DNA from 3 places in the Phyllobacterium sp. A18/5-2 genome. Region 1 is predicted to be linked to each of the others. Evidence: riboswitches for the same ligand, from Rfam matches in the RefSeq annotation. Region 1 holds a riboswitch; each other region holds the start of a gene.

Region 1 (4,396 bases):
ATGCCGAGCTTCTCGCCAACAGGGCCATAGCGGCAACACCTGCAGGCGAGGCCAAGAACATCGTGCGCATGAACGGCCAGCTCCTTCTCGGTTTTGGTCCGCGAGCGGCAAAGGCAGCACACGATCTCGCCAGGGCAGTTTACGGCAACGAAGTGAGCCCATGAGCTATGACGTCTTGATCAAGTCAGCCGCCCCGCGATCGACGTTGGCTGGCGGCAAAACACGCGCGCAAGGTGACCGGTCGTTTCTGGCAAAGAGCTCGATCCTGGTGCTTTGCCTGGTTCTCGTGGCAACGATCGTATTGAGCCTTGCCGCTGGCGCATCTGATGCGTCGATTGTCTCGCTCATCGGTGCATTGTTCACCGGCATTGACAGCACCGCCGATGCGTTGTCATTGCGCGACCGGATCATCATCTATGACATCCGCCTGCCGCGCGTCATTCTGGGCGCACTGATCGGCGCCTCGCTCGCCGTTTCCGGCGCGGTCATGCAAGGCCTGTTCCGCAATCCATTGGCCGACCCCGGCATTGTCGGCGTGTCGGCAGGTGCCGGCCTCGGTGCAGTCAGCATGATCGTCCTCGGCGGCACATTCCTTGCCCCTTTGATCGCTCTGTTCGGTTTCTACGCCCTGCCGCTCGCCGCCTTCTTCGGGGCGCTCGCCTTCACGCTGATTCTTTATCGTGTCGCCACGCGGCGCGGGCAGACATCCATCGCCACCATGCTGCTTGCCGGCATCGCTCTCGGCGCCATGGCCGGTGCCTATATGGGCGTCCTCGTCTACATCGCCGATGACCGGCAATTGCGCGATCTCACCTTCTGGGGGCTGGGCTCGCTTGCTGGTGCCAACTGGGTGAAAATTGCCGCTGCCGGTCCGTTCATTGTCTCGGCATTACTGATCTCGCCCTTTCTCGCCCGCGGTCTCAACGGCCTTGCTTTGGGTGAAGCGGCAGCAAGCCATCTTGGCATTCCCGTCCAGCGCTTCAAGCGCATCGCGATTGTTGTGGTCGCCGGAGCAACCGGTGCATCCGTTGCCGTCAGCGGCGGCATCGGCTTCGTCGGCGTGGTCGTCCCGCATCTGCTGCGCCTGATGATCGGACCCGATCACCGCTACCTGCTTCCGGCCGCCGCCCTGCTCGGCGCTAGCCTGCTGCTGCTTGCCGATGCGGTCAGCCGCACCATTGTCGCTCCATCGGAATTGCCGATCGGCATCGTCACCGCCGCTGTCGGCGCGCCGTTCTTCCTTTGGATATTGCTGCGCCGCCGCGGCATTCTGGATCTACGACAATGATTGAAGTTTCCGACATTTCCGTTTCCCTCGGCAAGAAAAAGATTGTTGAGAATGCCAGCTTCAATGCCGAGGCGGCTCAGTTCACGGTGATTGTCGGGCCAAATGGTTCGGGAAAAACAACGCTGATGCGCGCGCTGTCAGGCGATCTGCCCTTCACGGGGCGCATCGCCATCAACGGATTTGCAATCAACCGGCTGAAGCTCTGGCAAATGGCAGCGATGCGGGCGATCCTGCCGCAATCGACACAACTCTCCTTTCCTTTCACCGTTCGCGAAATCGTCAAGCTCGGACTGATCAGCGGCCGCTCGGGTGCCGCGCGGCGTGAGGCGGAAGACCTGCCGGATGAAGCGCTGGCGCTTGTCGATCTCGCGGGATTTGGCGGCCGTTTCTATCAGGAGCTGTCCGGCGGAGAGCAGCAGCGGGTACAACTTGCTCGCGTCCTTTGTCAGGTCTGGCACCCGCTGCTCGACGGCCAGCCGCGCTTTCTCTTCCTCGATGAGCCGGTCTCCAGCCTCGACATCAAGCATCAGCTGATCATCATGCAGATCGCCCGTGCGTTTGCTCAGCGAGGCGGCGGGGTGATCGCCATTTTGCATGACCTGAACCTCACTGCGATGTATGCCGATCGTGTCGTCGTCATGCATGGTCGCCGGATCGATTCTGTCGGAACGCCTGCCGAAGTCCTGACCGACGAGCGTATCCAGCGCGTCTATGAATGCGCGCTCAAGGTGGGTGCCTTACCCGCCACGCAGGTGCCGTTCATATTGCCGCAATCAGCTGCACTATGAATTGTCAGGAGAGATTATCTACCTATTGACACTTTGCAATGATTTGGTACTAAATATAGATGTTCCGGTTCTTTCAATCGCAAGATTGGGAGCTAAGAGGGAAGCCGGTGAGGTGGTCATTTCCACCAATGCCGGCGCTGCCCCCGCAACTGTAAACAGCGAGTTGTTGTCGCCTAAAGGTCACTGGAGTGTTGCTTCGGGAAGGCCAGACAGCAGCGCCGACCTGTGAGCCAGGAGACCTGCCGAAACATGATGAACGTCCACGGGCGGGGTGTCCCGGTGTGTCGCTTGCAATGGTTGGCGTGCCAAGCTGACCAGCTACATTGCAATGCGTGCGCTCGACCTTTGCCCCCAACATTTGGGGTAAACACATGTCTTTGTCTGTCGAAATCACACGCTCCGGCGGCACAGCGCCAATTGGTGCCAGCGAAACACCGCAACCAACCGGACCGGCTTACCGCGTCATCCGCCGCAATGGTTCGGTTACACCCTTCGATCCGCTCAAGATCACCGTTGCGCTGACCAAGGCGTTTCTCGCCGTCGAAGGCAGTGTCGCTGCCGGCTCGCGGCGCGTGCATGATGTGGTCGAGGCGCTCACCGCCGATATCGTCGCTACGCTGAAGCGGCGCAGCGCGGAGGGCCGCCTGTTCCACATCGAGCGTATTCAGGATCAGGTCGAGCTCGCCTTGATGCGCAGCGAAAATCACAAGGTGGCGCGTGCCTATGTGCTCTACCGCGAAGAGCGGGCGCAGGAACGTGCGAGGACCGCCACTGAAAACGCCAGCGATACTGGTCCAAGGTTCACGATCACACAGCCCGATGGCAGCAGGGAGCCACTCGATGACGACCGTCTCGCGCGTGTCATCGACGAAGCCTGCGAGGCGCTGGAGGGTGTGCAGGCCGCTGCTGTCCTCACCGAGACCCGCCGCAATCTCTACGATGGCATAACGCTGGACGATCTGTCCCTCGCGCCGATCCTTGCGGCGCGCACCCTGGTCGAGACCGACCCCAATTATGCCTTCGTCGCCGCGCGCCTGCTTCTCGACAAGCTGCGCCGCGAGGCGCTGGGCTTTGTCTTCGGCAGGCCGCAACAGGCGACCCAACATGAGATGACCAAGCGTTATGCCGACTACTTCGCAGCCTATGTGAGGGCCGGTATTGATGCCGAACTGCTGGATGGCGAACTCGCGCGCTTCGACCTGACCCGCATTTCCGCCGCTCTCAAACCGGAACGCGACCTGCAGTTCCAGTATCTCGGCCTGCAGACCCTTTATGACCGCTATCTGCTGCAGACGGGCGGCATACGTTTCGAATTGCCGCAAGCCTTCCTCATGCGCGTCGCCATGGGGCTCAGCCTTCGTGAAATCGATCGCGAGGCCCGCGCCATCGAGTTCTACGATGTTTTGTCCTCGTTCAATTTCATGGCCTCGACGCCGACGCTGTTTAATGCCGGTACCCAGCGCGCGCAATTATCCTCCTGCTTTCTGACCACCGTCGCCGACGATCTCGACGGGATATTCAAGGCGGTGAAGGACAATGCCTTGCTTGCAAAATATTCCGGCGGCCTTGGCAATGACTGGACGCCGGTGCGCGGGCTCGGCGCCCATATCAAAGGGACGAACGGGACAAGCCAGGGCGTGGTGCCATTCCTGAAAGTCGCAAACGACACGGCAATTGCGGTCAACCAGGGCGGCAAGCGCAAGGGCGCGGTCTGCGCCTATCTGGAAACCTGGCACGTCGACATCGAAGAGTTTCTCGACCTGCGCAAGAATACCGGCGACGATCGCCGCCGCACCCATGACATGAACACCGCCAATTGGGTCCCGGACCTGTTCATGGCCCGCGTCGAAGCGGACGAAGACTGGACCCTGTTTTCCCCCGACGAAACGCCTGAGCTGCACGACCTTTATGGTGCAGCGTTCAAGACCAGATACGAATTCTATGAAGCCAAGGCGGCACGCGGCGAGATCAGGATCTTCCGCACCGTGCGCGCACTGGATTTGTGGCGGCGCATCCTCACCATGCTGTTCGAGACCGGTCACCCGTGGGTGACATTCAAGGACGCCTGCAACATTCGTTCGCCCCAGGGCCATGCGGGCGTTGTGCATTCATCCAATCTTTGCACGGAAATCACCCTCAACACCTCGAAGGACGAGGTCGCCGTGTGCAATCTCGGTTCGGTTAACCTTGCAAATCACGTGACACCGCATGGCCTCGATCTGGAGCAGCTTTCCCGCACCGTTTCGACTGCCATGCGCATGCTGGACAATGTCATCGACATCAATTTTTACACCATTCCCGAGGCGCGCTATTCGAACCT
Region 2 (4,396 bases), on a different replicon from region 1:
CAGCTGCGGTCGAAGTAGTGTTCAATCCGCGAACCCACCGCTTGCACGACAAGGCGCATCGGCTTGCCAGGTACGTTGACGAAGCCCTTGAGCCGCAGAACATCATGGTCGGCAATCACGCTCTTCAGCTTCTCGACAAATGATTTCGGCTCGGCCACCGGACCAAGCCCGACGACGAAGCTTTCGAATTCGTCGTGGTCATGTTCTTCGCCCGCTTCGTGTTCCATCTCATGATGCGATTTGCGGTTGGCGATATCGTCCTCGGTGCCCACGCCAAGTCCGAGCAGCAACTGATTGCTGAGTTTACCGAAACTCGCCGGAACCATGTTGAGCGCGCGTATTGACCGGCTCTGTACATCGTTTTTGACCGCGTCGAGCTGAGCGCCGCTGATGAGGTCGGTTTTGTTCAAAATGATGAGATCGGCGGCCCGTATTTGGTCCTCGAACAGTTCCTCAAGCGGGCTGTCGTGGTCGAGCGATTCATCCTGGACACGCTGCGCGTCGACTTTATCGTGGTCGTCGGCAAAGCGGCCTTCCGAAACGGCGGCAGCGTCGATGACCGTGACGACACCATCGACGGTCACCTGCGTCTTGATTTCCGGCCAGTTGAAGGCCGCAACCAGCGGCTGCGGCAATGCGAGGCCGGAGGTCTCGATCACGATGTGATCCGGACGGTCGGGACGGTCAAGCAATTTGGTCATCGTCGGGATGAAGTCATCGGCCACAGTGCAGCAGATGCAGCCATTGTTGAGCTCGATCACATCCTCATCGCGGCATGCCTCGATACCGCAGCCTTTGAGCAGACCGCCATCGACGCCCAGATCGCCAAATTCATTGATGATCAGTGCGATGCGCTTGCCATTGGCATTCTCGAGCAGGTTGCGGATCATCGTCGTCTTGCCCGAGCCGAGGAAGCCGGTGATGACCGTTGCCGGAATCTTTTGATCAAGCATCTTTTGACCCTGCATGTTCTTATCCCTTCATTTTGAGCGGCAGTCCTGCTGCCACGAAATAGACAGTTGCCGCGGCCCCGGCCACGGCTTGATGGAGGCGCCCCGCATGATCGCGAAACTCGCGCGCCATGCGGTTTTCCGGAACGATTCCCAGACCCACCTCATTCGATACGAACACCAGGGGCCCCTTGAGTCGTGGCAGCACGGCCACAAGCTCCGCCGTCTCCGCCTCTATATCGCGCTCCGCCATCATCAGATTGGTGAGCCAAAGTGTGAGACAATCGACAAGGACCGCTCTGTTGCCAGCGGATTCGCTTTGCAAAAGGCCGACCAGATCGAGTGGCACTTCAATCGTCGTCCAGGCGGAGCCGCGCCGCGCTTTGTGCAGCCCTATCCGCGCAGACATTTCATCGTCCCACGCTTTGCCGGTGGCCAGATAGACAGCTTCCAAACCGGATGCTTCAATCAAACCCTCGGCAAAAGAAGATTTACCGGAACGCGCACCGCCAAGGATAAAGGTGACCCCATGTCCTAACATTGCCGGGGGCCTTTTGGGGGTGGAATTATCATCAGGCATCCAGCTCCGATGCCGCATAGTGCTGAATGGCCCAGCCCAGCGCCGTTCCAAGCACAACCCAGAAAAACAGGTTGGTCGCCAGCGTTGATACAGCAAATTCCGACGCGAGCGTAGGTGGCACGGGTGACGAAAGATCTTCTGCTTCCGGTGCACCATAGACATGCGGCGCAACGATCAGCGCAACACCCAGGACCTTGGCCCAAACCTCCTCGCGAAGGACGAGGAGATAGACGCCGCCTGCTGTGAGAAAGACGGTGACAAGCCACCAGGCCTGCCGCGCGGCGAGATCGGGGGCAGGCATTGCCGGCAATTCCGGCGCAAGGCTGAATGCGGGTGCGAAATTGAAGATGAAGAAACCTGCGAGACCCCAGTAAACCCCGTTCTGCAGTGTAATCTTCCTGCCGAGAATAAGCGCTGCAGCACCTGTGATGAGTGCAAAGCCTGCACCGGCAACCAGGTTGATCAGTAGCGTATTGCCGAGTCGTCCAAATGGAAGCTCAGGTCCCGCCTCCTCTTCTTCGTGCGCATGCGGAGCGACGGCAGCTGGTGCGCTTTCCGCCGTGGTCGCCGCAGCAGTGTCATGGCTATGTTCGTGTCCGCCGGCATTTTCATATTCCTCGGCGTGAAGAATGAGCGGAACAACCCGCACATACATGGCCGGCGTCAAAAGGATACCAGCCAACAAACCAGCTACGATCGTAGCCAGAAGATATTTTACCAACATGAGATCTGCTCCCAATCCCTAAAGCAAGATGCCGGGTACGCAAAAACGTCCCGGGCAAACAAACCGTATTTTTCAATGCGTAAGCGCTGGCGGCTGAATCAGTCTATCCAGCCGTTATCAGCCTTAGTGGCAAGGGAATCCGTATGAATGGCGGGTGTCATGCGCTGTGTCATGCAGCGTTTCGGAATGGGACAGGCCGACGCCATAAATTATGAACACGCCGAGCATCAGCGAAAATACCGCCGTTGTCAGACGCGTAGCGAGGGGGAGCGAAATCGTAGTCGAAGTACGTGCAGCAGCCATAACAACCTCCGTGTAGGGCCTTGAAGGGACAATCCCCTTCGGTTTTCGGCACTATTGCCCTATGACTGGCAGGTCTCCTGGCTCGCGGGTCGCAAGATCAATGCCGCCTTCCCGGTTTCCCAGTGGCTGCCGTCGGCTTTCGCTTCTGGCACTGACATTGACCCTCGCCGCTCTACAGTCGCGGGGTCGGCTGCGGTTAGGCCGCCCTGATGGGTACGGCCGTCACATTCCCTTTTGATCCCTTGGCCTTTGGCCGATGCGGGAACCAATCATGGGTTGAACGTTATTCATCAAGCGCCAGAAATGTCAAACAGATCTGCGACACCAACGCCGCCTGCCGCGTCATCGCTGCGATTTTGCCTTCAACAATGCGTCAATATCGAGAACTTCAGCCAGTTGGCCGGCTATCGAGATCGAGGGCCGCATCCACTCTGGCGCGATAGTCAAATGACTCGGCCGCAATTCCCATGGATCGTAACAATGCCGCTCTGAAGTCATCCGCCCCGAATATCCCATGCAGATAAGTACCAAAGACTTTGCCGTCCACGGACGCAGCACCGTCTGCAGTGCCATTGATGCGCGCTGTCGGACGCTCGCAGTCCGGGCCCGTCGTTCTACCGAGATGGATTTCATAGCCCTGCAAGGGAAGATCGAATTGCAATGAATGCGCCTCGACGTTGCGCACAGTCTTTTCCGGTTCCATCACCGTGTCGATATCAAGATGGCCCAGCCCTTCGGCTTCCGTGACACCGCCTTCGATTCCATCGGGATCGCGAACGGTCCAGCCGAGCATCTGATAGCCACCGCAAATGCCGATGATGTGGCCGCCGCGCCGCCTGTGCATGTCGAGATCGCGATCCCAGCCATTTTCCCGGAAGCGCAACAGATCGCCAATCGTCGACTTTGAACCCGGTATGATTACCAGTCCTGCGTCCGCTGGCAACCTTTCGCCGCTGCGGACCATCACGACGTCCACCTGCGGTTCCGCCATCAGCGGATCCAGATCGTCAAAATTGGCAATGCGATCGAGAACGGGGACTGCGATCTTCAGCGCCCGCCCCTCACCCTTGACCAGCCGCTCCAGGACGACAGAGTCTTCCGCAGGCAAATGGGAGGCATCCCTTAACCACGGGACAACGCCGAATGACGGCCAGCCGGTGAATTGGGTTATCGATTTCAGCCCCTCGTCGAAAAGGGAAACGTCGCCGCGAAACTTGTTGATGATGTAGCCGATGATCATATCGCGATCTTCAGGCTGAAGGATCGCGTGCGTGCCAACGATCGACGCGATCACGCCACCCCGGTCGATATCGCCAACCAGGACGACCGGAACATTGGCGCGGGTGGCAAAGCCCATATTGGCAATATCACCGGCACGCAGGTTGATTTCCGCAGGTGAGCCCGCCCCCTCCACGATTACCAGATCGGCGCCATCGCAAACAACATTCCACGACGCCATCACCGCATCGAGCAGCTGCGCCGTTGAATTTCTGATAATCCCTGCCCTTGGCCTGTCCCCAGACCTTGCCCTGAACGATGATCTGACTGCCGGTTTCCGATTGCGGTTTCAGCAGCACCGGATTCATGTGCACCGAGGATGGCACGCCACAGGCAAGTGCCTGCAGCCACTGCGCCCGGCCGATCTCGCCGCCGTCGTCGCTGACAGCAGCATTGTTCGACATATTCTGCGGTTTGAAGGGACGTACTTTCAGCCCGCGATTGCGGGCAAGGCGGCAAAGCCCGGCCACCAGGACGGATTTACCAACGTCAGAGCCGGTTCCTTGCAACATGATTGCGCGTGTCATGCGCTTTGAGTAGCGGATATGTCTTTCTCTTCCT
Region 3 (4,396 bases), on a different replicon from region 1:
CTCTCAGGGTGCTTTTCCGGATAGGCGGAAACGGAGATGTCAAAATCGGCGAAAGCCTTCAGACCAGCGACCAGATCGGCACCATTTTCATACCCACCGGGCGTTGGCTTGTAATTGGCACCGACACCGCTTGCGGGATCCCCGCGCAGCGCGACAAAACGTTTCACGCCCATGGCGGCAAACTCGCGCACGACCGTATCCACTTCTTCCTTCGTCGCATCGACACAAGTGAGGTGTGCTGCGGCATTGACGTCGGTTTCCGTCAATATGCGTTTGATCGTGCGAGCAGTGCGTTCACGCGTTGAGCCACCCGCGCCGTAAGTTACCGAGACGAATTCCGGGGTGAGTGGCGCAAGGCGCGTCACTGTTTCCCAAAGCCGCTCTTCCATGACCTCGGTCTTGGGCGGAAAAAATTCAAAGGAAACCCGGATATTGGTTCCGAGATCGGGACGGCGGGACTGGCGGAAAAAACTCATTATACGCTCTCCGTGACGCGGGAGGTTAAAGCGGGATCGGCAATCAGCAAGCGCGGGTCGCGTGCCAGCCACAATTTGACAGTCAGTTTGTCTTTGTCTTTCGGCTCAAGTTCCAGACTTTCCTCGAGCATCAGACCGGCCTCAGTAAGCCAGTCACGCATATGCGTATCGCTGAAGCCCAGACGCACATGCGCATGGCTGTCGCGCAGAAACTCAAGTTCGTGCGGGGCGAAATCGACAATCAACATTCGCCCTCCTGCGCGCAGTGCACGTGCCGCCTCGCGAATTGCTTCGGCCGGATTATCAAGGAAATGCAGGACCTGGTGAATGGTCACTAAATCGAAGGATTCACGATCAACCGGCAGTGAATAAACGTCGCCATGGCGCACTTGCGCATTGGTAATGCCATCCTTGTCCAGATTGGAGCGGGCAATGGTCAGCATGTCGCGATTGATGTCGATACCGACGCCGCGCACATAAAGCGGCGAGAACAGCTCGAGCAGGCGTCCTGTGCCCGTGCCGACATCGAGCATGGCCTGGAATGGCTTGCGGCCGACAATCTTCAAAAGAGCATCTTCCACGGCGCCATCTGGTACATGCAAAGAGCGGATCACATCCCAGCTTGTCGCATTGGCGCTGAAGTAAGCGGCGGCCCGCTCGCGACAGCTGCAATTTCACCGAGGAGAGGCGCTCAAGGTCGCGTTCCAGCAGAGGATCAGCGTAATCAAGGCGATCCAGCAGCGAACGGGCTATATCGCCGACGATGAGGGAATCTGCCAGACGGAAATAGGCCCACGAACCTTCCTGATACCGATTGATCAGGCTTGCTTCAAACAGCAGCTTGAGGTGGCGCGAAACGCGCGGCTGCGATTGGCCGAGAATGGAAGTGAGGTCCGAAACGGTCAGATCGCCCCGCGACAACAGCGCCAGGATCCGCAGCCGGCTTGGCTCCGCCGCTGCTTTCAGCGTATCGACCATCAGATCAAGATTGAGATCACGCTTGTCCATCATTCACCTCAAAAGACATAAAGATATGTTTATGTGAGAAATAAGGTTTTGGCAAGTTAGTTTTTGCCATTGACGACAAAATTTGCCGCGTCTGAAATAGCCGCGAGAATCGCCGCAAAGGAAGACGCATGAGCACAGGAACAAATCGCCAGCGCGCCATCAACAAGGCGCTGACGCTGCTTCTCCCGGCTGTTCCCTATTCGGATTCAGAGCCGATACGCGCTGCGGCAGGCGCGCCGCATATGAGGACGCTGCCACCGCCAATCGCTGTATGGCTAGCGGCGGTGGCCCATGTCCGCCACCAGCACACGGATTATGACGCCTTGCGTGACGAGGGCTATGACAAGGATTCTGCCCGCTACTTCGTACTTGATGCGATCAATCGGAAGCTGACCGAGTGGCGCGCGACCCGCTTGCTGGATCCGGACGAAGAAGATCCGAGTTGATAGTGGGTTCCCCCTGCCATTCTTCGTCGAAAATCAGGTCTTCCAGCGGCACCCTTAGCCGCCACCCGCGTTTTTCCAGTTCCGGCGCATCATAAAGCTCATCGGCGTAGCCCATACACAGATAGGCAACGATCTCAACATGGTCTGGAATGCCTAGAATGTTACGCAGGTCCCGATCGTGATAGATACTGACCCAGCCGATACCGATGCCTTCAGCACGAGCCGCAAGCCAGAGGTTCTGTACGGCGCAGACGGTGCTGTAAATGTCCATCTGCCGGTTATGCGTGCGGCCAAGCACTACCTTGCCACCGCGCGTCCGGTCGCAGGTGATGCAAAGATTGATCGGCGCTTTCAGGATGCCTTCGAGCTTCAACGACGCGTAGAGCGCCTGCCGTTCATCGGCGAACAGCGCTTTCGCTTCCTCATTGGCGCGGGTGAAGGCACGGTGCACCTCCGCTTTTCGCGCTTCGTCTCGAATGACGATGAAGTTCCACGGCTGCATGAAGCCGACCGACGGCGCATGGTGAGCGGCATCCAAGAGCCGCGTCAGCACTTCGTCATGGATCGGCCGCGACAGAAATTGGTCGCGCACATCGCGGCGGGTATAGATGGCTTTGTAGACCGCGGCGCGCTCCTCATCGGAAAAGCCGGCCGCGGTGACTGGACCACAGGATATGTCGTGCATTGTTTGCTCCCAACAACGCTTGAAAACCCTTCCCGCCGTCCGCGCGGTTTGGGCTATAAGGTCCGGCCGGTCTTCTGACTGAGGTTCATCTGAACCGCGCGCCTTCCGGACACATCCATGGCATTTGCGCGGCCCATCCCCTTTACAGCGTTGGGCACGTGCCGGACTTTCACCGGCTTCCCGATTCTCCCGCGATCTGTTCAATCGGCAGGCACCGGACCTTCAAACCATTCGCCACAGAAAAATCTCTGGCGCAAGCCTCAGGGCTGATAAATCCATTGCTCGGGCACACGCACATCGACCTTTTCGCCAGCGCGAACGGTGCCGGGCTTCTCCACCCAGGCCACGATACCTCGCAAACGCCGCGACACACGGACAAAGTCCAGCGCCGTGGTGGTATGGTCCGCCGTAGCGGCATGCTCGCCGATGGAGCGCCCAGCCACCTTGCAAGGCGCATTTTGACCGTCAACCCTCAGGGTCACGCCGCCTTCGAAGAACAGCAGGGTGCGTGGTGGCAGCATCGACAGCGATGGAACACCGTCGACAACCATATTGCCACCGATCCATTCCGGCCTGAGTTCCGCCAACCCCATGCCGTTGGCGACTTCCCTCAACTCATCCGATGCGAGAATGGAAAGCTGGCGTTCATTACGCATCTCCGTGCCGCGCGGATACCAGGGTTCACGCCCGCCGGACTTACGGGTGGCACCGGCGTGGTAATCGCCTACAATCCCGTCAAAAGTCAGTTCGAGCGAGCTTGCCGGCGTCGTGACGAAATCTCCTGCAAGCGCCTCGAACAGGCCGCTAACCCGTCCACCGATCTTGCGGGAGGGCAGAATCCCGGTCTTTGTTGCAAACAGGTCGGTCATTGCGCGCTCCGTGAAACTCGCCGTACTTTAAAAAAATCGACCGCGAAAACCAGCAAATGTGACTGATGGATCCGTCAAAAATGATGATGGGAGGGCGTTTCCACCCTCCCAGGAAGATCAGCGCGTCAAAGGCTTGTATGTCGGACGCTTTGGATTGACGCTGTCCGGTCCGAGGCGGCGGATCTTGTCATTCTCGTAGTCTTCGAAATTGCCTTCGAACCACTCGACGTGACTGTCGCCTTCGAATGCGAGGATGTGCGTCGCCAGACGGTCGAGGAACATGCGATCGTGGCTGATGATCACGGCGCAGCCCGCATATTTTTCCAAGGCATCTTCAAGAGCCGCCAATGTTTCGGTGTCGAGATCGTTGGTCGGTTCGTCGAGCAGCAGAACATTGCCGCCGGCCTGCAACATTTTGGCGAGATGTACGCGATTGCGCTGACCGCCCGAGAGGTTGCCGACCTTCTGCTGCTGGTCGCCGCCCTTGAAGTTGAACGCCGAGACATAGGCACGCGAATTCATTTCGTGCTTGCCGAGCTTGATGATTTCATTGCCGCCGGAAATTTCTTCCCAGACGTTCTTGTCAGCCTTCAGATGATCCCGGCTCTGGTCGACATAGCCGAGATGCACCGTGTCACCGACGCGAATGGAGCCGGAATCAGGCTTTTCCTGACCGGTGATCATCTTGAACAGGGTAGTCTTACCGGCACCGTTAGGGCCGATAATGCCGACAATGCCGCCGGGGGGCAGTTTGAAGGTGAGGTTTTCGATAAGAACGCGATCGCCAAAGGATTTGGTAAGGTTCTCTGCCTCGATCACGACCTGACCAAGGCGCTCGCCCGCCGGAATGAGTATCTGAGCATCGCCCGGACGCTGATCGTTAGCGGCATCGACCAGCGCGTCATAGGCCCT

Evidence for each region. Region 1 has a riboswitch for cobalamin ahead of N8E89_RS20785 (ribonucleoside-diphosphate reductase subunit alpha). Riboswitches for the same ligand answer to the same signal wherever they lie in the genome.
Region 2: it holds a riboswitch for cobalamin, as region 1 does, so the genes downstream of both, N8E89_RS01105 (CbtB domain-containing protein) here and N8E89_RS20785 (ribonucleoside-diphosphate reductase subunit alpha) in region 1, are expected to answer to the same signal.
Region 3: it holds a riboswitch for cobalamin, as region 1 does, so the genes downstream of both, bluB (5,6-dimethylbenzimidazole synthase) here and N8E89_RS20785 (ribonucleoside-diphosphate reductase subunit alpha) in region 1, are expected to answer to the same signal.

The regions. Positions count from the first base shown of each region.
Region 1 covers NZ_CP104967.1:462,188-466,583, reverse strand. The annotation lists gene N8E89_RS20800 (heme/hemin ABC transporter substrate-binding protein) at 1-164, shown strand, start outside; gene N8E89_RS20795 (FecCD family ABC transporter permease) at 161-1,288, shown strand; gene N8E89_RS20790 (heme ABC transporter ATP-binding protein) at 1,285-2,076, shown strand; cobalamin riboswitch at 2,125-2,338, shown strand; gene N8E89_RS20785 (ribonucleoside-diphosphate reductase subunit alpha) at 2,448-4,396, shown strand, end outside.
Region 2 covers NZ_CP104966.1:204,827-209,222, forward strand. The annotation lists gene cobW (cobalamin biosynthesis protein CobW) at 1-953, opposite strand, end outside; gene cobU (bifunctional adenosylcobinamide kinase/adenosylcobinamide-phosphate guanylyltransferase) at 973-1,491, opposite strand; gene N8E89_RS01100 (CbtA family protein) at 1,523-2,254, opposite strand; gene N8E89_RS01105 (CbtB domain-containing protein) at 2,378-2,557, opposite strand; cobalamin riboswitch at 2,607-2,842, opposite strand; partial or broken gene N8E89_RS01110 (cobyric acid synthase) at 2,900-4,362, opposite strand.
Region 3 covers NZ_CP104966.1:390,687-395,082, forward strand. The annotation lists gene metF (methylenetetrahydrofolate reductase [NAD(P)H]) at 1-476, opposite strand, end outside; partial or broken gene N8E89_RS01985 (ArsR/SmtB family transcription factor) at 476-1,484, opposite strand; gene N8E89_RS01990 (DUF2293 domain-containing protein) at 1,613-1,930, shown strand; gene bluB (5,6-dimethylbenzimidazole synthase) at 1,863-2,615, opposite strand; cobalamin riboswitch at 2,662-2,849, opposite strand; gene N8E89_RS02000 (MOSC domain-containing protein) at 2,876-3,484, opposite strand; gene ettA (energy-dependent translational throttle protein EttA) at 3,602-4,396, opposite strand, start outside.